DNA from 4 places in the uncultured Halovibrio sp. genome. Region 1 is predicted to be linked to each of the others. Evidence: predicted binding sites of a transcription regulator. Region 1 holds the regulator's gene; each other region holds the start of a gene.
The links. Region 1 encodes LexA, which represses DNA repair genes until DNA is damaged. Its sites were predicted from a motif close to TACTGTNTANNTANACAGTA; they were not measured.

Region 1 (5,589 bases):
CGCCTGTAAGCCTCGGGTTGGATGTCCCCGGAAACGACAAGTACAAGGGCGGGCAGTTCTTCCCGATGTACATGCTCGAGCACCACGTATCCGTCGGAGCCCGGCATATTGAGATCGAGAAAGACCACAGAGCCCTTACCGTCACGGATCGCCTCAAGGCAGGCATCGCCGTCCTCCACAAAGGTCAGCGTGGTGTCCCAGTCCGCAGGCAGGGCCCGGGCCATCTGTTTGCGTGCCATGGAGGAGTCGTCGCAGATGATCACGCCTGTGGACATCGATGCTCCGGAAAATTGGGGGAGAAAGGCACCAGGTCAGTCCCAGTAACGTATTCCAGAAAGGTAGCAGGTGCATTGGATTTTTCACATGGATCGGGGCGGGGAAGTCAGCAGGGTGTGTTCATGATAGTATGGCCTTACGTGACTGCGCGGGAGAACCGCAGATGGCGGATGCCGACAGGTGTTCACTGATCCGGGAAAAACTGACCCTGGCGGGCCAGCTGGTGCGTCTCTCGGAGGACTCTGGTTCTCCGAAAACAGTGGTAACGGGCGAGGCACTGCTTCAGGGCACTGTGGCTCTGCTTGCCGAGGCCAGAGCACTCCTCCTGAAGCTGGTGGCTGAAAGCGCCAGTGATGAGGCGGGTGATGTCGATTCCCTAGCGACCCTGCGCGCGAGGGTTGGCGACCAACCCGGTGAGGTTCAGGTGTTGTCAGCTGCTGCCGCGGACGGTAACAGCTGGTGGTCGAGGCTGGAAGTACTGCTGACGCGTCAGCAGGAGCCCGGGAGGCGTGCATCGCGACCGCGTGACGAAGCGCTGATCGCCGTTGCAGCGGCAGGGCCGGACTGTTCTCCCGACGCCCTTCGATCACTGATCAGTGACTTCAGGGATTATTTTGAGACGTTCGTGGAACGTCATGACCAATGGTAAAAGGCGTTGTCTATGCCCACATCCTTTCTGGAAATCATTCAACTGCCCACCGGTGAGTACGCGCTGCGCCGGGCGGATGATGAAAGTACCCCCCTGGTGCGGATCCGTTTCTCAGATGAAGCCAAGGAGATGCTCCAGGACAATGACCTGAACGTGGCCAAGGCCATGATCACCGCCGGCCTGGAGGCGGCGGGGTCCACCACCGATGACATCGGTGACATGGAGATGGAAGAAGAAGACACCATGCCCCCCGCCTACAACCAGACCGTTCACTGAGAATGGGTCTGTCTCTGCCGCAGTATGACTCCATGGCTGTGACCGCGTACGGAGGCGTTCTCCAGGCGGCCATAGCTGTGGCGGCTCAGTCCCGAGGTCCAGAGCACCACAGCATGGCAGGTACCAGCTGACAGCGCTTTTTCCGCCAGCGTCTCGGCGCTGTGCTGGGCCGAGGAGCGGAGGATCAGAAGCTGGTGCTGGATGATGCCGTGATGCTGCTGCCACTTGCCAACCAGTCCTGCCGGTGGGTCGATCCAGGCCAGCCAGCGTTCCTCCTGGTTGAGCTGGGTCAGCATCGGCAGCAGCAGCTGGAAGTTCTCGATCTGTTCCTCCGGCAGGATAATCTCCGTCACGTTCGCCTCCGGCGCCTCCGGAGCGTGACTCCCGCCGCCTTCGCCGGTTCCCGAGGCGGTCTCGGTGGCAGGGGGATTCCGCTGTTCCTGTGGGGTGAGATCCAGTTGTTCCATGATGGGGCTCCTGTCAGCTTCTGTGGGGTGGGTCAGTGCAGATCACCGCGGCGGATGACGCCCACGCCCAGCCCTTCGATATCCAGTGGTGTGTCAGTCAGATCCACCTGGATGGGGTCGAACTCATCATTCTCGGCAATGAGCCAGACGGTACTGCCCTCCCGGCGGAAGCGCTTGACGGTGACCTCATCCTCCAGCCGTGCCACCACGATCTGGCCGTTGTGGACGTCCGTGGTGCGGTGAACGGCCAGCAGGTCGCCGTCGAGGATGCCCACATTCTCCATGCTGGTCCCGCGCACCCGCAGGAAATAGTCTGCTGCCGGGGTGAAGAATCCAGGCTCCAGAGTGCAATGATCCTCGATGTTCTCCTCGGCGAGGATGGGGTTGCCGGCGGCAACCTGACCGACGATGGGGATGCCGGGGCTTTCCTCGACTTCCGGGAGCCGGATGCCGCGGCTGGCGCCCTTGACCATTTCGATGGCGCCCTTGCGGGCCAGGGCCCGGAGGTGTTCCTCCGCCGCGTTGGCGGATTTGAAACCCAGGGTGCTGGCGATTTCAGCCCGCGTGGGCGGGTAGCCCGTGGAATGCACGTGCTCGCGGATCAGGTCGAGAATCTGTTGCTGTCTTGGCGTCAGGTTCATAGTTAGGGCCACTGTTTTTCCGTACAGGTACTGTCAATGTATACAGTCTTCGTGGCCCTGTCAAAGGGGATCAACCGATGGAGAAAGTGCCCGGGGGTTGGGCGTCACTGGGTTGGGTTTCAACACGGCTTACTGAGGCGGCGGGTGGGCCATGGTGAAGCCAGTCCACCAGCTGGTTGACGGCGTTCTCACCGCCGCAGGCAAGTACTTCCACACTGCCGTCGGGCTGGTTGCGGGCGTAGCCGGTGACGCCCAGCCGCTGCGCCTGGGCGCGGGTGTTGTCACGGAAACTTACGCCCTGAACGCGGCCCTCCACCCGGGCCAGGATACAGGTCTCTGCCATAGCGTTGTCCTCCTACCAGCGGGCCTTGTCCCACATCTCTGGATTGGCCCAGTTCTCCGGATTGTTCCACTCGCGCACGTAATTGTAGGTATCCAGATCATAGGCGAACAGTGTGGCATTCACGGGATCGGTGTAGTGGTAGAGGCGGGTGAACCCCATGCCGATGAAATCCTGGAATCGCCAGGGGCTGCCGTCGCGGACATAGACAGCGATCCGGGTAGCGCCCATGTTCCGGAGCTGGCCGAGCAGCTTCTGGCCCTGCGGCTGTGGCAGTTCCTCCAGTGTGTCGGTGATCAGGGCCAGGTCGAACAGCCTTGGTAGCGGAAAGGCACTGTTGGGGGCTTCGGCGGGAAGACGCAGGCACTCGGCCTCTGCCGGTCGCTCCGGCCATTCCTGCAGGCACTGTTCGGCCAGACCGGCGCTGTGTACGACGGACGTGGGCTGGTAATGCGCCAGGATCATGGTCAGGTCCTGTTCGGGATTGTAGCCGTTGGCGTCGGTGGCCATGGGCGCCTCGCGGAGTCGGGAATTACTGGAAGTCTCGGCTTCTGACGTTGAGCCTGTCAATGAGATGGCTGAGGTCATCCAGGCGCCCGGCGATCACGTGGATAACCCCTTCCTGACGCTCCAGGGTGCCACGGACCTGCAACAGCCGGGCGTTGAGCAGGGGGCGGCGCTGACAGCGGGCGGTGTCCCGCCAGACGATCACATTGATATTGCCGGTCTCGTCCTCAAGGGTCACGAAGGTAACGCCGGCGGCGGAACCGGGGCGCTGTCGGCCGGTGACAAGTCCTGATACAGCCACGGGCCGGCTGCTTTCGGCGTTCTCCAGATCCACGGCCCGCAGGCAGTGACGGAGTCGGCCCCGGTCCCGCAGCTGGGCCAGTGGATGGCGTTCCAGTGTGAGCCCGAGACTGGTGCAGTCCTCGAGCGTCCGCTGGGCCTCATCAGGGGCCGGCATGCGGGAGCGGGAATCCCGCGGCGGCTGCCCTCCATCCCCCGCCAGTGGCAGGGGATGATCCGGCTCCAGCAGGTCCCAGCGGGCCTGGTGGCGGTTGTCGCTCAGTGGCTGCAGGGCACCGCTGGCGGCCAGGGCTTCCAGATCGGGGCTGGCGAGCCCCGTACGCCGCCGCAGGTCCTGCAGGCTGGCGTAACCGCCACAGGGGCGGCATTCAACCACATGCAGGGCGGCATCCCGCCCGAGGCTGTCGATCAGCCTCAGGCCCAGACGCACGGCGGGGGTGTCGCCGTCGTCCTCCAGGCGGTGTGCCTCATGGCTCTGGTTGATGTCCACGGGCCGCACCTCGACGCCTTCCCGCCGGGCGTTCTGGACCAGCTGTGACGGCGAGTAGAACCCCATGGGCTGGCTGTTGAGCAGGGCGCATAGAAAAGCTGCCGGGTGATGGCACTTGAGCCAGGCGCTGACATAGACCAGCAGGGCGAAGCTGGCGGCGTGGGATTCCGGGAAGCCATAACCGCCGAAGCCCTTCATCTGGCGGTATAGATTTTCTGCGAATTCAGTGCTGTAACCGTTACTGTTCATGCCATCTATGAGCTTTTCCCGGAACCGGGAGAGATCGCCGTGGCGCTTCCAGGCGGCCATGGCCCGGCGCAGCTGGTCAGCCTCACCGGCGCTGAAGCCGGCCGCCACCATGGCGAGCCGGATGACCTGTTCCTGAAAGATGGGCACCCCCAGAGTGGGCTCGAGCACCTCGCGGATGCGGTCGTCCGCGTAGGGAACGTCGTCCGGCGCATTCCGGCGCTGCAGGTAGGGGTGCACCATGTTCCCCTGTATGGGGCCGGGGCGCACAATGGCCACCTCGACCACCAGGTCGTAATACTTATCCGGTTTCAGGCGCGGCAGCATACTCATCTGGGCCCGGGATTCCACCTGGAATACACCCATGCTGTGCCCTCTCTGGAGCATGCGGTAGACCGCCGGGCATTCCGGCGGGACGTCGGCCAGGCTGGCCGGGCCGCCACGCTCGCCCACCATCGCCAGGGCCTTGCGGATAACCGTGAGCATGCCCAGGGACAATACGTCCACCTTGAGCAGGCCCAGGGCTTCCAGGTCGTCCTTGTCCCATTGGATGACGGTGCGCCCGGCCATGGCGGCGTTCTCCACCGGGACCAGATCGGCGACCCGTTCCGAGGCGATAACGAATCCCCCCACATGCTGGGAGAGGTGGCGCGGGAAGCCGATGAGTTCGCGTGCCAGCGGCAGCAGGTGACGGGCCGGGCCCTGGTCGTCCAGCAGGCCCTTGCGGCGCAGCTGCTGCTCCCAGTCATCCTCGCCGTCGCGCCAGTCGATGCCCTGGACCAGCTGTTCGATGTGCACCGGGTCCAGCCCCAGGGCCTTGCCGGCATCGCGCAGGGCGCTGCGCGGGCGGTAGCAGATGACGGTAGCGGCCAGGGCGGCGCGTTCGCGCCCGTACTTGCGGTAGATGTACTGGATGACCTCCTCGCGGCGCTCGTGCTCGAAGTCCACGTCAATGTCCGGGGGCTCGCCGCGCTCCTTCGAGATGAAGCGCTCCAGCAGCAGGTTGATCTGCCGGGGGTCCACCTCGGTGATGCCCAGGCAGTAGCAGACCACAGAGTTGGCGGCCGAGCCCCGCCCCTGGCAGAGAATGCCGCGCTCGCGGGCGAACCGGACGATGTCATGGATGGTCAGGAAGAAAGGCTCGTAGGCCAGTGACTCGATCAGCTCAAGCTCATGGCTGAGCTGGCGGTCAATGGTATCCGGAACGCCGTCCGGGAAGCGCCAGTGACGGCCCTGTTCAACCAGTTCCCGCAGCCAGGTGGTGGGCGTATGGCCCTCGGGAACGAGCTCGCCGGGGTATTCGTAGCGCAGTTCGTCCAGACCGAAACGACACTCCTGAACCAGATTCAGGGTTTCACGGATCCAGGCAGGGGGAAACAGGCGCGCCAGTCGCTCGC
Region 2 (5,589 bases), on a different contig from region 1:
GTGCCGCGACCCACCTCGTCCATCAGTACCAGGCTCTCGGGCGTGGCGTTGTGCAGGATGTTGGCGGTTTCGGTCATTTCCACCATAAAGGTGGAGCGGCCGCTGGCGATGTCGTCCGAGGCGCCCATGCGGGTGAAGATGCGGTCCACCGGGCCCAGGGTGGCGCTTTCGGCCGGTACATGGCTGCCGCAGTAGGCGAGCAGGGTGATCAGCGCGGTCTGGCGCATGTAGGTGGATTTACCGCCCATGTTGGGGCCTGTGATCACCAGCATGCGGTTGCGGTCGTCCAGGTGCAGGTCGTTGGGCACGAAGGGGGCATCCTGGAGGTATTCCACCACCGGGTGACGGCCCTGGCTGATGGCGATGCCGGGTTCGTCACTGAATGCCGGGGCATTGAAGCGCAGGCTCTGGGCCCTTTCGGCGAAATTGGTCAGCACATCCAGCTCGCAGAGGGCACCTGCGGTTTCCTGGAGGTCCGAGAGATGTTCGCCCAGATGCTTCACGAGCTCGTCATAGAGATACTTCTCCCGCGCCAGGGCGCGGCTCTTCGCACTCAGGGCGCGGTCCTCGAACTCCTTGAGTTCGGGGGTGATGAACCGTTCGGCGTTCTTCAGCGTCTGCCGGCGGATGTATTCCGTGGGCGCATTGTGGGACTGGGTCCGGCTGATCTCGATGTAGTAGCCGTGAACCCGGTTGTAGCCCACCTTGAGAGTATTGATTCCGGTGCGCTCCCGTTCGCGCTCTTCCACCTGCATCAGGTAGTCGCCGGCGTTCTCGCTGAGGCTGGTGAGTTCGTCCAGTTCCCCGTCGTAGCCGGCACGCAGCACGCCACCGTCGCGTACTACCACCGGTGGGTTGTCCACAATCGCCCGTTCCAGCGTTTCCGCCAACACCGGGTAGGTTGCTATGCGTTCGGCGATTGCCTGCAGGTGGGGCAGCTCCAGGCGCGCCATGTCCTGTTGGAGTTCGGGCAGGGTGATCAGGGCATCGCGCAGCCGCGCCAGGTCCCTGGGCCGGGCGGAACCCAGACCGACCCGGGAGAGAATGCGCTCAATATCACCGATCCCGCGCAGGCGTTCGTGGATGGCCTCATGCTGATGATCGGTCAGCAGGGCGCTGACGCTGTCGCGGCGCTGGCGCACAGTCCCGGCATCGCGCAGGGGGCGATTGAGCCAGCGCCGCAGCAGCCGCCCGCCCATGGCGGTGGCAGTGCGGTCCATGACCGAGGCCAGCGTGTTCTGCTGGCCGCCGGCAAGGTTGGTGTCGATTTCCAGGTTGCGGCGGCTGGCCGCGTCCATGGAGACGCTCTCCTCACGCCGTTCGCGGCTGAGCCTGCGGATGTGCGGCAGGTTGTTGCGCTGGGTGTCACGAGCGTACTGCAGCAGGCAGCCGGCGGCCTGTATGGCCAGGGTCAGATCCTCGCAGCCGAAACCACGCAGGTCACGCACCTGCAGCTGGCGCGTCAGCAGCCGGTGAGCGGATTCCATCTCGAACAGCCAGGGACCCTGGCGGCGGATACCGCTGAAGCCTTCCAGCAGTTCCGGGCTGGGGAAGTCCTCGCTGATCAGGATCTCGGCGGGCTGCAGACGTTCCAGTTCGGCGCTCAGGGCCTCTTCCGAATCCAGCTCCTCAACGACGAACTGACCGGAGGAGATCTCCAGGGTGGCGATGCCGAAGGCCCCCTTGTGGGAATGTATCGCCATGAGCAGGTTGTCCCGGCGTTCCTCCAGCAGCGCCTCGTCGCTCAGGGTGCCCGGGGTGACGATGCGCACCACCTCGCGGTCCACCGGTCCCTTGCTGGTTTCCGGGTCACCGGTCTGTTCACAGATGGCGATGGCGTGGCCGCCGCGGACCAGGCGCGCGATGTAGTTTTCCGCCGAATGGTAGGGCACACCGGCCATGGGCACCGGCTGACCGGCGGACTGGCCGCGTGCGGTCAGGGTGATGTCCAGCATCTCGGCGGCGCGGCGTGCGTCCTCGTAGAACAGTTCGTAGAAGTCGCCCATGCGGTAGAACAGCAGCTCATTCGGGTGCTGGGCCTTGAGCTGCAGGTACTGGCGCATCATCGGCGTGTGGCTGTTGAGATCGGGTTCCGCTGCGGACATGATCTGTTCTTGAGCCTGCTGATCTGATGGAATGCACGATTCTAGTCCCATGAACCCGCGAACGAAACGGAGAGCCGTATGGGAGAGCCATCGGACGCCACCCTGGCGCGCAAGGCCGCCTCACTGGGCGAATGCCTGCGTGGCCAGGGGCGCGTGATCGCGACCGCCGAATCCTGCACCGGCGGCTGGGTCGCCAAATGCCTGACGGATACATCGGGCAGTTCCGATTACTTTGAGACCGGGCTGGTCACCTACAGCAATGAGGCCAAGGAAAAGCTTCTGGGTGTGCCCGCGGGCATTCTTGCCGGGCACGGAGCGGTATCCTCCGCCGTGGCCTCGGCCATGGTCTCCGGCACACTCGAGAAAACCGGGGCGGATGTGGCTTTGGCCGTCAGCGGTATTGCCGGGCCTGGCGGCGGCAGCGCGGAAAAACCCGTGGGCACTGTCTGGTTCGGCTGGGGGGTGGCGGGCAGCACCCCCGTTACCACCTGCAAACAGTTTGAAGGAGACCGTGATCAGGTCCGGCGCGAGGCGGTTGAGTTCGCCCTGAAGCGCCTCAAGCGCTGGCTGCAGGGATGACCGTTGAATCACTGATCAGGTCTGTGCATAATACTGTCCATACATACAGTTCAGGGTTCCTGGACAACGTCGTGACTACGGCAGGCACCAACCGACCAGAAGGCAGAAACAATGGATGACAACCGCAAAAAGGCACTGAATTCCGCGCTTTCCCAGATTGAACGCCAGTTCGGCAAGGGGGCGGTCATGAAGATGGGCGACCAGCCGCGGGAGGCCATGCCGGCGGTGTCCACCGGCTCCCTGGGGCTGGATGTCGCCCTGGGGATCGGTGGCCTGCCCCTGGGGCGGGTGGTCGAGATCTTTGGGCCGGAGTCCTCCGGCAAGACTACGCTTACGCTCCAGGTGATTGCGGAAGCCCAGCGCGAGGGCAAGACCTGCGCCTTTGTGGATGCCGAGCATGCCCTGGACCCGATCTATGCTGAAAAACTGGGCGTGGATATCAATGAGTTGCTGGTGTCCCAGCCGGATACAGGTGAGCAGGCGCTTGAGATCTGCGACATGCTGGTGCGCTCCGGCGCAGTCGATGCGGTTGTGGTGGACTCTGTGGCGGCTCTGACACCCAAGGCCGAAATTGAGGGCGAGATGGGCGACTCCCACGTCGGTCTGCAGGCGCGGCTGATGTCCCAGGCGCTGCGTAAGCTCACCGCCAGCGTGAAGACGTCAGGCACCATGCTGGTGTTCATCAACCAGATCCGGATGAAAATCGGCGTGATGTTCGGCTCGCCCGAGACCACAACGGGCGGTAACGCCCTCAAGTTCTACTCCTCGGTCCGCCTGGACATCCGGCGCACGGGGTCGGTCAAGGAAGGCGAGGAAGTGGTCGGTAATGAGACCCGGGTGAAGGTCGTCAAGAACAAGGTGGCGCCTCCCTTCCGACAGGCCGAGTTCCAGATCATGTACGGCACCGGCATCAACCGCATGGCCGAAATCGTTGATATGGGGGTCAAGGAAGGCCTGGTTGAGAAGTCCGGTGCCTGGTACAGCTACAAAGGCGACAAGATCGGCCAGGGTAAGGCGAATGCCAGCAAGTTCCTGAGTGACAATCCCGGAATCGCCAACGAGATCGAAACCCAGATCCGCGAGCGGCTGATGCCCAAACCCAATGAAGCCGCTGGCAAGAAAGACGAGGCATCCGGAGACGATGCGCTGGCCGAGGACGCCAGTGAGGATCTGCTCTGAGACATGGTGATCCCATCGGATCAGCTTTCAGGTGAGGCGCTCGAGGCATTGATCGAGGAGTATTGCCTCCGGGAAGCCGGGGGAGCGGATGTCGAGGATCCTCTGTCTGACTGCCGCGAGCAGGTGGCGCGGGCCGTGGCCCGTGGCCAGCTGGTCGTTCTGTATACCCCCTATAACCCCAACCAGGTAGCCACGCTGGTGCCGGCTGATCAACTGGACGACAATGAGGTTCCGGACGAACAGCAGGGGGAATCGGCACCGTGAATAAGTGGTCCACACTCGGGATAGAGCAGACCCATGATCCAGAGGCCATTGAGGCCGCTTTCGAGCATCAACTGAGGTTCGTGGATCCGGATTCCACTCCGGAGCGCTATCAGACACTGGTGCAGGCCTACGAGGCGGCCATGCGGGAGGCGGGAGCAGCACCGCAGGCCCGGGATTTCGGAGTTGATGTCGGTAATGACGGGGCGGCATCGGGGAAGGGCGTTGAATCTGTCCAGATGCCGGAGCCCGCGAGTCAGGAGGCTGAGATCCAGGCGGGCCGGGTGATGACGGAGTTGGAAACCGTGTTCTCAAATCCCGGCTGGCGGGACGATCTGCGCCGCTGGCGGGCCCAGCTTGAGAGCGAACGGGCCCACAAGCCCGGTGTGACTGAGGTACTGCGCTTCAGCCTGTTTGACTTCCTGTCCCGTCAGGCCAGGCCGGGTGAGCCACCTGTGACCGAGGAGGTCCTGGCCTATCTGGATGAGCGCCTTGGCTGGCACCAGCATCGGGCCCAGCTGGAACAAGCCTTTCCGCAGGAGCGGGTCAGGCTGCTTCTCGGTGGTGGCCCTCACAGCGCCGAGTCCCCCCTGGATATGGAAGGGCCTTTTCCCGAAGCGGGGGAGACGGAGGGCACCGGGAATCCCATGCCGAACGGCTTCGGGTTTGCGCTGATCGGCTGGATCATTGTGATGATCGTCCTGACCATGCTGTTCAGCGGAATGCGCTGAACAGCCAATTCAGCGCCGGTAACGGGCCATCTGGCGGCGGCAGAACGCCTCGATCTGGGAGAGGGCGTTGTCGATGGCGCGGGAGTAATGGCCTCGCATTGAGCAGTAGGTGAACTGGATGCCGAGTCGGTAATGCCCATCCGCTTCCCGGACACAGCTCTTGACCCGGCCGTTCACATCCGACTGCGTGATGTACTCGCCGCGGAAATCCATGCGCATGGAGGTGCCTTCCCGGAAGGCCTCCTCCGCCATAATGGCGACGCCGTAGCGGTTGATGTCCAGGCATTCCACGGGCCGGCTCTGGCGTTCCCAGTGCAGCAGGCGCCGTGCCCGCACGCGCACGCTGAGCCCGGGGGCGGCAAACCGGGGCTGGATCCGCTGCTCGCTTGCACTGCACTGACCGGACCAGGAGGTGGTCAGTGATGGGTCACCGCGACCCTGATTACGGCGTTTGTGATCCCTGCGCAGTGCAAGGGGCACGTCCGCGAGATGCATTGTGATCCCGGAGGAGTCACTCTGAGTACTCATGGGCGGTTGCTGCCTCTTGAATCGGATCGAGGTTTCTGCTTATTGCTAACATTGGATTGTCGCTCAATCGGTAACCGAGTCAAACCGGGGTCCGGGTGGCCTGTGACGCAGGTCACATTACAGGAGGTGCTTTGTGAATCCTGTTGAGGCCTGTAAAGTGCGATCTCTGACCGTTCCCCACAGATGACGGATTGATTGAGTTGAAG
Region 3 (5,589 bases), on a different contig from region 1:
GGGGCTGGCCACTGTTTACCGGGTGCTGACCCAGTTCGAAGCGGCGGGCCTGGTGCTTCGCCACAATTTCGAAGGCGGTCATGCGGTATTCGAGCTGGCCGGGGAAGAGCATCATGACCACATGGTGTGCACCCAGACGGGGCGGGTGATCGAGTTCTATGACGAGGTTATCGAGGACCGTCAGCGCCGCATCGCCGAGGAGCATGGCTTCGATCTGGTGGATCACAGCATGATCCTTTACGTGAAGCCGAAATAATCATCACGCGGCTGCCGTAGGAGCGAGCCTTGCTCGCGATGAACTGGATCGCCTGCAAGGCAGGCTCCTACAGTCCTCATTCAGTGATGGGTCGCCTGCCCCTTCTGGACCATCTCGCTGGCGTGGGCCATGGTCTGCTCCGTGAGATCCACGCCACCGAGCATCCTGGCCACCTCCCGGATCCGTTCCTCGGAATCCAGGTTTTCCACTGTTGAATAGGTCTGTTCGTCCTCGGTGAATTTGCTCACGGTCATGTGCTGGTGAGCCTGGCTGGCAACCTGGGGCAGGTGGGTCACGCACAGGATCTGGCCGCTTTCACCAAGCTGGCGCAGCAGCCGCCCGACCACTTCCGCGACGCCACCGCCAATGCCCACGTCCACTTCGTCGAAGACAAGCGTTGGGATCGTTGAGGTCTGGGCCACGACCACCTGGATGGCGAGGCTGATGCGGGAGAGTTCGCCGCCGGATGCTACTTTCCCGAGCGGGCGGGCACTCTGGCCTGCATTGGTGCTGACCAGGAACTCCATTTCCTCGTGCCCGGAGGCAGCGGGCTGGCCGTCTCCGGATGGGGCAGAGAAATGGGTCTGGAACTGGATGTCCGGCATGCTCAGCCGGCGCAGTTCCTCGCCGACGCCCGCGTCGAGGCGTTCGGCGGCCTGCCTTCGGGCACTGCTGAGTTCGTCCGCAAGCCGGTTCCATTCCGTGCGGGCCGCTTCCATCCGTTCCTGCAGCTGCTCCAGGCTTTCGGAGCCATTCTCGAGCTCATCCAGCTCGGCGCGCAGTGAGGCCTGGTGTTCGCGGATTTCCTGGGGTTGGATCTGGTGCTTGCGCGCGATCTGGTAGATCCAGCTCAGGCGTTCTTCCACCTCCTTCAGGCGCTGAGGGTCGCAGTCATAGTCGTCGATGAAGCGCCGCAGGTTGTCCCCGGCCTCCTCGGCCTGGATGCGGGCCTCTTCGAGCATCTGGCAGGTTTCCGCGAGCTGGGGAACCTCGATCGGCAGCCGCTCCAGTCTCTGGCGTGCGTGCTCCAGCATGCTGACCGCCGCCGGTTCACCCTCACTGCAGCACTGGGCAGCCTCGTGGCACTGCTCAAGAATGCTTTCACCATTGGCCAGCTGCTTCTGTTCCGCCTCGAGCTGTTCCAGCTCCTCCGCGCCCAGGGCCAGCCGGTCGAGTTCCTCCACCTGGTAGCGCAGCAGTTCCGTGCGGGCGTTGCGCTCATCCCGCTGGTTGCTGGCCTGCTCCAGCTTGCGGTTGAGTTCGCGCCATTCCCGGAATGCGGCGCGTACCTGTTCGGCAAGTTCGCCGTTGCCACCGAATTCGTCCACCAGCCGATGATGCGTCTCGCGCTTGAGCAGGGATTGATGCTGGTGCTGGCTGTGGATGTCCATGAGCATGCTGCCCAGGGTCTTCAGGTCCGTGAGTGTGCAGGGCTGGCCGTTGATGTAGCCGCGGGAGCGCCCATCACGCCGGATCACGCGCCTGAGCACACAGTCATTCTCCTGGTCCAGTTCCCGTTCCTCCAGCCACTGCTGGGCCTCCGGGGTGCGGGAGAGGTCGAACACCGCGCTCAGGTCGGCCCGGTCCGCGCCCTCACGCACGGCGCCCGCATCCGCCCGGGCCCCGGTGACCAGGCTCAGGGCATCCATGACGATGGACTTGCCGGCACCGGTTTCGCCGGTGAGCGTGGTCATCCCTTCCCGGATGGTCAGTTCCACTTTCTCCGCAACGGCGTAGTTGGCAACGGTCAGGTGCGTGAGCATGAGCGACTCCTGATGTGTATCCATATACAGTATGTGGATATTTGTACAGTGAGTTGGTCAGGGTTTCAAGGGGCTGGGAGGGCGCATGGGTGGAATAAAATGCGCGGGGGTGGTTGAAACCTGCTGCAGCAGCCCCATATCGCCCGGCAGACGTCCCCAAGCGGGCCAGAGAATTCGATACCGAGCAATGAGGTCGATCATGAGTGATGACGAAACCCGTAAGGATGAATCCGTGAACGAGGCCGAGCAGGGCGCCGGCGCGGAAGAAGCGGAGCCGGCAACCGGAGCGGGCGAAGACGCTGCGTCCGCTGGCAGCGGGGATGGCGAGGTCGCTCAGCTGCGTGAACAGCTCGAGGAGCAGAAGGAAGAAGTGCTGCGCGCGAAGGCGGAGATGCAGAACATCCGCCGGCGTGCCGAGATTGATGTGGAAAAGGCGCACAAGTTCGGCACCGAGAAGTTTGTGAAGGAGCTTCTGCCGGTGGTCGACAGCCTGGAGAAGGCGGTTGAGAGCGCCCAGAACCAGGAGGTTCAGAACGAGGAGGTCGTCAGCCGCATCAAGGAAGGCGTGGACATGACGCTCGATATGTTCATCGGTGCGCTGTCCAAGTTCAACGTCGAGCAGATCAACCCGGTGGGTGAGCCCTTCGACCCGCAGAAGCACGAAGCCATGTCCATGGTCCCGAGCAATGAGGCGGAGCCGAACACCGTGATTGCGGTGATGCAGAAGGGGTACCTCCTGCACGAGCGTGTTGTGCGCCCGGCAATGGTCATGGTGGCCAAGGCTGACGATTCCGGAGGTGGAAACGTCGACGAGCAGGCTTGAAATTGAGCCGTTAAGCCCAATAAAGGCAGTAACGGCAACCGGATACCGGATTTGAATTCAACGATCAGAAAACTGGAGTGATATCCATGGGTAAGATTATCGGCATTGACCTGGGCACCACGAACTCCTGCGTGGCCATCCCGGATGGTGACGGGGTCAAGGTGATTGAAAACGCAGAGGGTGATCGCACTACGCCCTCCATCGTGGCTTACACCGACGAAGGTGAAACCCTTGTAGGTGCTGCAGCCAAGCGCCAGGCGGTGACCAATCCGAAAAACACGCTGTATGCCATCAAGCGTCTCATCGGCCGTGCCTATGACGACGATGTCGTTCAGAAGGACATCAAGATGGTGCCCTACGACATCGTCAAGAACGACAACGGCGATGCCTGGGTGGAAGTGAACGGCGAGAAGATGGCGCCCCCGCAGGTGTCCGCCGAGGTGCTCAAGAAGATGAAGCGCACCGCTGAGGACTATCTCGGTGAAACGGTCACTGAAGCGGTGGTTACCGTTCCGGCCTACTTCAACGACAACCAGCGTCAGGCTACCAAGGACGCAGGTCGTATCGCCGGGCTGGACGTGAAGCGGATCATCAACGAGCCGACCGCGGCCGCTCTGGCCTATGGCCTGGACAAGAAGGGCAAGGACCGCACCGTGGCGGTGTATGACCTGGGCGGCGGTACCTTCGACATTTCCATCATCGAGATTGCGGATGTCGACGGCGAGAAGCAGTTCGAAGTGCTGGCCACCAGCGGTGACACCTTCCTGGGTGGTGAAGACTTCGACCTCGCGCTCATCGAATACCTGGCTGACCAGTTCAAGAAAGAGCAGGGAATTGACCTGCGCGGTGATTCCCTGGCCATGCAGCGCCTGAAGGAAGCTGCCGAGAAGGCCAAGGTCGAGCTCTCCAGCGCGCAGCAGACTGACGTGAACCTGCCGTACATTACGGCGGACCAGAACGGGCCCAAGCACCTGAACGTGAAGGTGACCCGTGCCAAGCTGGAGTCGCTGGTCGAGGATCTGGTCAAGCGCAGCATCGATCCGTGCAAGACCTGCATCAACGATGCCGGCGTCAAGGTTGGCGACATCGACGAGGTCATTCTGGTCGGCGGTCAGACACGGATGCCCAAGGTGCAGGAAGCGGTCAAAGAGTTCTTTGGCGCCGATCCGCGCAAGGACGTCAACCCGGACGAAGCTGTCGCCATGGGTGCGGCCCTGCAGGGCTCTGTGCTCTCCGGCGATGTGAAGGATGTGCTGCTGCTGGACGTGACACCGCTGACCCTGGGTATCGAGACCATGGGCGGCGTTGCCACACCGGTGATCGAGAAGAACACCACGATCCCGACCAAGAAGTCGCAGACCTTCTCGACCGCCGAGGACAACCAGACCGCGGTAACCATTCACGTGGTCCAGGGCGAGCGCAAGCAGGCGGCCCAGAACAAGTCCCTCGGTCGCTTCGACCTGGCGGACATCCCGCCGGCACCGCGCGGTACACCGCAGATCGAAGTAACGTTCGACATCGATGCCAACGGTATCCTGAACGTCTCTGCGAAGGACAAGGCGACCGGCAAGGAGCAGTCCATTGAGATCAAGGCGTCTTCCGGCCTGACCGAAGATGAAGTCGATCAGATGGTCAAGGATGCTGAGCAGAACGCTCAGGAAGACGAGAAGTTCGAGGAGCTGGTCCAGGCACGCAACCAGGGCGACAGCATGATCCATGCGGTTCGCAAGAGCCTGGAGGAAGCCGGCGATCAGGCGACCGAGGAGGAGAAGACCGCCATCGAGAACGCCATCTCCGAACTGGAAGAGGCGATGAAGGGCGACGACAAGGAGCAGATCGAGGCCAAGACCCAGGCCCTGACCGAAGCCTCCTCCAGCCTGGCGCAGAAGATGTACTCCCAGCAGGGTGAAGAAGGCGGTGCCGAGGCTGAAGGCAGCCAGGACCAGGGCGGTGGTGATGATGCAGTTGACGCCGAGTTCGAGGAAGTCGACGACAATGACAAGCGGTAAAACCGCTGGCATCATCCACACCCTTTGATCGGCGAACGCGGGAGCTTTCTCCCGCGTTCGTCGTTGTTGTGAACATTCGAATTACGGTTGACAGACTGTCATGGCCAAACGCGACTATTACGAGATCCTTGGCGTCTCCCAGGGCGCTGATGACAAGGAGATCAAGAAGGCATACCGGAAGCTGGCAATGAAGTATCATCCGGACCGCAATCCGGATGACGAAGACGCCGAAGCGCGCTTCAAAGAGGCCAGCGAGGCCTATGAAGTCCTGAGTGACCCCGAGAAGAAGGCCGCCTATGACCAGTTCGGTCATGCCGGCGTTGATGGCTCCGCCGGTGGCGGCGGTGGCTTCGGCGGTGGTGGCGCCAGCTTCTCCGACATCTTCGGGGATGTCTTTGGTGACATCTTCGGCGGCGGCCGGGGCCGCAGTGGCCGGGGTGCCGACCTGCGTTACACGCTGGAGCTGGACCTCGAGGACGCCGTGCGCGGCAAGAACGTCAAGATCGAGATCCCCAGTGCCACCGAATGCAGCAGCTGTAACGGCAGCGGCGCCGAGCCGGGCACGCGGCCGGAGACCTGCGGGACCTGTCGCGGTATGGGGCAGGTGCGCATGCAGCAGGGCTTCTTCTCGGTGCAGCAGACGTGCCCCAACTGTCGGGGCGCCGGCCAGATCGTGAAGAACCCCTGCAAGGCCTGCCGTGGCGAAGGGTTCGTCGAGGAAGAGAAGACCCTTTCGGT
Region 4 (5,589 bases), on a different contig from region 1:
CCCAGCGTCACCTGACGATGCTGCGGCTCAACGCGGCTGGCGCTGGTGCGGTACCAGCTGACATCCCGCGGCATCACGCTCGCCATCGGCCTACGAGTGGACTCGGGAGAGAAGACGCCTCCTCCGACCATCGTCCATCCCGGCTGGTAGCTGTGTACCTCCGAAGGTTCAACAATGGCGATATCCAGACTGCGCTGGCGCTTGAGCAGACTGGCGGCAACGGAGATTCCCGCTGCCCCGCCACCGATGATCACGATCTGGTGGGTCGTTGTAGGCGCCGGCGTTGCGGTGTGATCACTCATGGGATGTCTCCAGTTGGTTCACGTCATTCCGGATCGGGGCTACCCCCGGCCGGCTCCAGCAGTGGACGCAGGGTCTCGGGGTCATGCCCCAGAGCCCGCATGCGCTCCAGTACCGTCTCGGGCTGCTCGCCGTCATGGCGGATTCGGGCAAGTGCCCAGAGATGGATGGAACGCCGCCCACTGCGACAGAAGATGAGAAGCGGGCGCGGCAGGGTTTCAAGTGCCTCGTGAAAGGCGGCCACGTCGGCATCCGAGTACTCACCGGTGGCCACCGGGATGCAGGTCCAGGAAAGCCCCAGACTCTGCGCTTTCTGCGCAAGGGCCTGCTCATCATGATCGGCAGACTCAGCAGGCCGCCGGTTGCAGATCAGCGCCTGAAACCCCTGCTGTTGCGCATTCTCCAGGTCTTCAGCAGTCATGGCGCCGGAAAGTCCGACACCATCTTCAACCTGTTGGATCGTCATTGCTGCAACCTCCGTTCAATTACCCCAGGCCGCGCCAGAGAGGGTGTCCAGGGGAATCTTGATGTAGCGCCGACCATTGTCTTCCGGCTCCGGGAGACGACCACCGCGGGTATTGACCTGAAGCGCGTGCAGGATCAGCTTCGGCATTGGCAGCTGGCTATCGCGCTCGTTGCGCATGGCCACATAGGCTTCCCGATTCTGATCCACCAGGTGCTTGTTGCTGCGACGCTGCTCGCCCACCGTGCTTTCCCACTCAGGTTCACGGCCATCAGGCATGTAATCATGGCCCGTGAAGACCCTTGTCTCTTCCGGCAGTGCCAGGATGGCCTGGATGGACTCCCAGAGCTGTTCGGCGCTGCCGCCAGGGAAATCCGCCCGCGCTGTACCAAAGTCAGGCTGGAACAGGGTGTCGTGAACAAAGGCGGCATCGCCGATCACATAGGTGATGGATGCCAGCGTATGGCCTGGCGAGAACATCACCTCCGCTTCCATCTCACCCACGGTGAAACGGTCACCTTCACTGAACAGGCGGTCCCACTGACTGCCATCAGTCGCCAGGTCCGGGAAGTTGTAGATGTCTTTCCACAGCGCCTGCACGGCGGTTACCTCGCTGCCAATCGCCGTTGGCGCGCCGGTTTTGCCCTTCAGGTACTGGGCGGCGGAGAAATGGTCGGCGTGCGGATGGGTATCCAGAATCCATTCAACCGTCAGACCCTGGTCCGCCACGTATTCCAGGATCTCATCCGCGTGATGGGTCCCCGTCGCGCCCGATTTCTCGTCGTAATCGAGCACCGGATCAATGATGGCGCACTGGCTGGTTGCGGGATCGGAAACCACGTACTGAATGCTGAAAGTCCGCGGGTCGTAGAACCCGGCCACATCCGGCTTGCCGGCGCCTGTGCTGCTGGAACGCTCGAACGTTTTCATGTCGGCCTCCAAAGGAATCGTGAGCTTAATGAATTTTTAGCTATTTGGTTATAACGTTAATACCAAATGACATATAAAGCAATGGGGCGTGATTATCGGGACCATCCCCGGACGCTATCGCAGCACCAGGGATGGCCTACCGCCCTCAGAGTTTCGCCATACGCAGATAGGGCCGCAGCTCCTCCCACCCGTTCGGGAAGAGCTCACTGGCCCGCTCGTTTGGAATCGACGGCGGGATGATCACGTCATCACCCTGATTCCAGTCAGCGGGAAGCGCGCAGGTGCGGTTATCGCTGGTCTGCAGTGCATCGATGGCACGCAGAATCTCATCGAAATTGCGACCCACGGTCATCGGGTAGGTCATGGTCAGACGGATCCGCTTGTCCGGATCGATGATAAAAACACTGCGCACCGCGGCCGTCTCACTCTCGCCCGGATGGATCATGTCGTAGAGCCGCGCGATATTGAAATCCGCATCCGCCAGGATCGGAAAATCAAGCGTGGTGCTCTGCGTGTCATTAACGTCCTCGATCCACTTCAGGTGCTCTTCCGCGGTATCAGTGGAAAGCCCGATGGGTTTCACGCCCCGGCGCTCGAACTGATCGGCCAGCTGCGCGGTCCGCCCCATTTCAGTGGTACATACCGGCGTGAAATCCGCAGGGTGGCTGAAGAGGAAGGCCCAGGAATCGCCAATCCAATCATGGAAGTGGATGGTTCCCTTTGTACTCTCTGCCGTGAAATCCGGCGCTGTATCGCCAAGTCGAAGTGTCATGGTGTTTCCCCTGTGCACTGTGATTACTGATGGTTTCTGGAGAGTCGACGCCGGCTGTCGCTGTCTCCAGTACGCGAATCATAGGGGGAAACTTTTTAATATGCTATGTGAGTATAACGATAGAACTATTAGGTTTTATAAATCGCTCGGAAGTCCCAACCACACCTTTTTCTTGACCTCAAAACTGTCTATTTATACAGTTTTGAGGATGAAGGGACGGGCCAGCCAGACCAATATCCCGCATCGGTTCGAGGCCCGCGTCAGCGAGCCATGGGCCGATGAGGCATCGTCTCCCGAAGCAGAGGGAGCGCCCCCTACCACCATCCAACCGGTGGCAGCGCGCTCGATCATCAGCCGGAATGAATCGCCGGATGTACCCTTCAGCCAGTCCGTAAACCCTTACCAGGGCTGCGAACACGGGTGTATTTACTGCTTTGCCAGGCCTTCCCACGCCTACCAGGATCTGTCACCGGGGCTGGACTTTGAGACCCGAATCCAGGTCAAAACCAACGCGCCCGACAAGCTTAAAGCGGCTCTGGACCACCCCCGCTATAAGCCCACGCCGATTGCTCTGGGCGTCAACACGGACGCCTACCAGCCAGCAGAGAAGAATCACCGGATCACCCGCCAACTGCTGGAGATACTGCTCGAATACCGTCATCCGGTGTCCATCATTACCAAGAGCGGACTGATCCTGCGGGACACAGACCTGCTGTCGGAGATGGCGGCAATGGGGCTGTGCTCCGTGCGGGTCTCGCTGACGACCCTCGACAACCGACTCAAGGGCCAGCTGGAGCCCAGGGCCACAGCAGCGGCCACGCGGTTACGGGTGCTGCGTGAACTCAGTGCTGCTGGTATCCCCACCGGGGTTCTGACCGCCCCCATCATCCCGTTCATCAATGACCACGAAATGGAATCCATGCTCACCGCAGCGGCGGAAAACGGCGCACAGCGCGCCAGCTGGGTGCTGCTGCGCCTACCCTACGAGGTGACGCCGCTGTTCGAGGACTGGCTGCAGCGTCATTACCCGGACCGGGCAACACACGTTATGAACCGTATCCGCGATCTCAGGGGCGGCAATACCAACAGCAGTGAGTGGGGACAACGGATGACGGGCACGGGCGTTCTGGCAGGACTCTATCGGCAGCGGTTCGAGCGTCAGTGCCGTGCGGTGGGGTTGAACGTGCACGAAGAGGAACCGCTGGACACCGGATTGTTCCGGCGCCCAGGCGGTGAGCAGATGGGGCTGTTCTAGACGTAGAAGTGCAGGTCTTCCTGCGCCTTGAGCAGATCCCGCATCGTGATGGGGTCGTCCCCGAAGAAGAAGACCAGCCCCCAGTGTGTGCCGAAGGCTGACCGGTCCGGTACCGTTTCCTCTTTTGGTTCGACCAGTTCGTGAGACTCGAAGTACGGATGTTCCGTGGTCTCTTTGGGCATTTCCAGCCTGCTGACGACACGATGGCGCGGGTAAACACCAAAGCACCCGGCGTAGCCCCTGGCACCTTCCACTTCTTTCGGGAAGAAGTTTTCCACCTCTTCCCTGGTGCTCTTGGGATCGAACACCAGCATGGACGCCTGATAGGCGCTGAACCCGTAAGCCCGCTCAATCAGTTCGAACGCCTTGAACCCGGGTGGACGATAGGCGATCTCACCAAAGTACATTTCGCCATCGGCGGTCACAAAGTACTCCGGGTGGATCAGGCCAAACTGGATATCGAAGGTCTTGATCAGCTTCTCGATCTGCTTGGTGATCGCGTTGCGCCAGCTTTCCAGCTCCTTGGTGGCGGGCACAAAGACCGAATACCCCAGCGTCACGTACTCAGAGATGTTGAGGAACTGGATCTTACCATCGTGGATCCAGGCCTCGACCGCGAACTCCCAGCCATCCAGGTGGCTTTCCATGAGCAGCGGATACTCTTCGTCCGGTATGTGCTCGATCTCTTCAAGCGTGCGGATCATGCGGTGCCCGAGGCAGCCGGCCTTGTCGAAGGCTTTGACGTGAATCGGGTCATCCGGGTCACCGTCAAGCTTGAGCAGCGTCTGGTTAACGCGCTTCATAAAGCGGACGATGTCGTCCTTTTCGTGGGCTTCCTCGAAAATCCCCACGCGTATACCACCCAGCTGGGCGCGGCGCTTCATCAGCGCCTTGTCCCGGAACAGGATGGACTGACCGTACATGCGCGGGTTGTCCATGAGCACTGAGTTGATCGCACCCGACCACTCAACGGTTTCCTCAAACAGGGGTATGGCGACATCAACCCCTTCTTCTTTCAGCCGCTCGGCAATTTCCAGCGAACGGTCGTTCAGACGCTCAAAATCCCAGGAAATGAATGGAATCTTGTTGGCTTCGCAGAAATCAGCGGCCCACTCGGGGGCGACCACGATGTAGCGCCGATCAAACTTCTGGGCGGCTTTAATGGCGTTGACGCTCCAGCCCAGCAGTGCGATGTAGCCCTTATTCGGGTCTTTGGGTGTTTCCGTTCCGCGTACCGAGTCCAGTGTCGGATCAGTCCAGCCGGAAACATCCCGGGTTGTTGTTGGAACTTGTGATTCGCTTGGCATACATTATTCTCCTTTTGCTTTGCGCAAGAAGCTGACGCCAGGATTGGCAGCGCCAGCATTCGACAAGCAGGCTTATGGGGTCAGCTAACGCCCTTGGGCCCAACTCGTTTGGGCCAATTGCATGGCCCGATTGACTTCATCGGCTGGAATATCGTTCGGTTCGCCCTTCTCAAGAGGGTCGTAGTGAAACACGTACAGTCGTGACGCGAACTCGGCCACCGGCAGCGAGGCTTCACCATAGAGCTCGCCGTGGCCCTGGGTCGAGGTCACAATAGCCTGGCCCCAGTTCTGCCCGCTGTCGTTATTCGGGTTGAAAAAATAGACGCGCATGGTCTTATCTGTATCCAGCGCAAGCCGCTGGATGGTGATCGCGTGCCAGCCGAGAAAGCGCGTGGCACTGTCGGTGACCGCAATACCGGCAGGTTGTGGATTGATGACCGGAATATTGCCGTTGTAGAAGGGGTGGTAAGCCGCGTAAAAGTCGCGGATAAACCCTTCAAAGTCCTTCAGGCCGCCGGTGAACACATCCACCGCGATACGGAATCCGTGACCCACACGATCA

Region 2: recA (recombinase RecA) is a predicted target of LexA. The motif match lies at 2,716-2,735, and genes of this name have one in related genera.
Region 3: recN (DNA repair protein RecN) is a predicted target of LexA. The motif match lies at 2,032-2,051, and genes of this name have one in related genera.
Region 4: QZ501_RS06200 (PA0069 family radical SAM protein) is a predicted target of LexA. The motif match lies at 2,648-2,667, and genes of this name have one in related genera.

Annotation. Positions count from the first base shown of each region.
Region 1 covers NZ_CAJXMA010000034.1:9,728-15,316, reverse strand. The annotation lists gene QZ501_RS08445 (response regulator) at 1-275, opposite strand, end outside; gene QZ501_RS08440 (DUF6586 family protein) at 440-925, shown strand; gene QZ501_RS08435 (hypothetical protein) at 938-1,201, shown strand; gene QZ501_RS08430 (SulA-like leucine-rich domain-containing protein) at 1,195-1,668, opposite strand; gene lexA (transcriptional repressor LexA) at 1,701-2,309, opposite strand; gene yccX (acylphosphatase) at 2,380-2,652, opposite strand; gene QZ501_RS08415 (DUF6231 family protein) at 2,665-3,159, opposite strand; gene QZ501_RS08410 (error-prone DNA polymerase) at 3,182-5,589, opposite strand, start outside.
Region 2 covers NZ_CAJXMA010000053.1:10,229-15,817, forward strand. The annotation lists gene mutS (DNA mismatch repair protein MutS) at 1-2,105, opposite strand, end outside; gene QZ501_RS10735 (CinA family protein) at 2,184-2,684, shown strand; gene recA (recombinase RecA) at 2,796-3,863, shown strand; gene QZ501_RS10745 (YheU family protein) at 3,867-4,127, shown strand; gene QZ501_RS10750 (hypothetical protein) at 4,124-4,855, shown strand; gene QZ501_RS10755 (hypothetical protein) at 4,865-5,383, opposite strand; gene QZ501_RS10760 (AAA family ATPase) at 5,584-5,589, shown strand, end outside.
Region 3 covers NZ_CAJXMA010000084.1:1,440-7,028, reverse strand. The annotation lists gene fur (ferric iron uptake transcriptional regulator) at 1-256, shown strand, start outside; gene recN (DNA repair protein RecN) at 337-2,019, opposite strand; gene grpE (nucleotide exchange factor GrpE) at 2,219-2,842, shown strand; gene dnaK (molecular chaperone DnaK) at 2,929-4,851, shown strand; gene dnaJ (molecular chaperone DnaJ) at 4,952-5,589, shown strand, end outside.
Region 4 covers NZ_CAJXMA010000020.1:23,966-29,554, reverse strand. The annotation lists gene QZ501_RS06220 (FAD/NAD(P)-binding oxidoreductase) at 1-302, opposite strand, end outside; gene QZ501_RS06215 (TIGR01244 family sulfur transferase) at 326-766, opposite strand; gene QZ501_RS06210 (MBL fold metallo-hydrolase) at 782-1,693, opposite strand; gene QZ501_RS06205 (peroxiredoxin) at 1,839-2,465, opposite strand; gene QZ501_RS06200 (PA0069 family radical SAM protein) at 2,674-3,720, shown strand; gene QZ501_RS06195 (carboxylate--amine ligase) at 3,717-5,027, opposite strand; gene QZ501_RS06190 (hypothetical protein) at 5,112-5,589, opposite strand, start outside.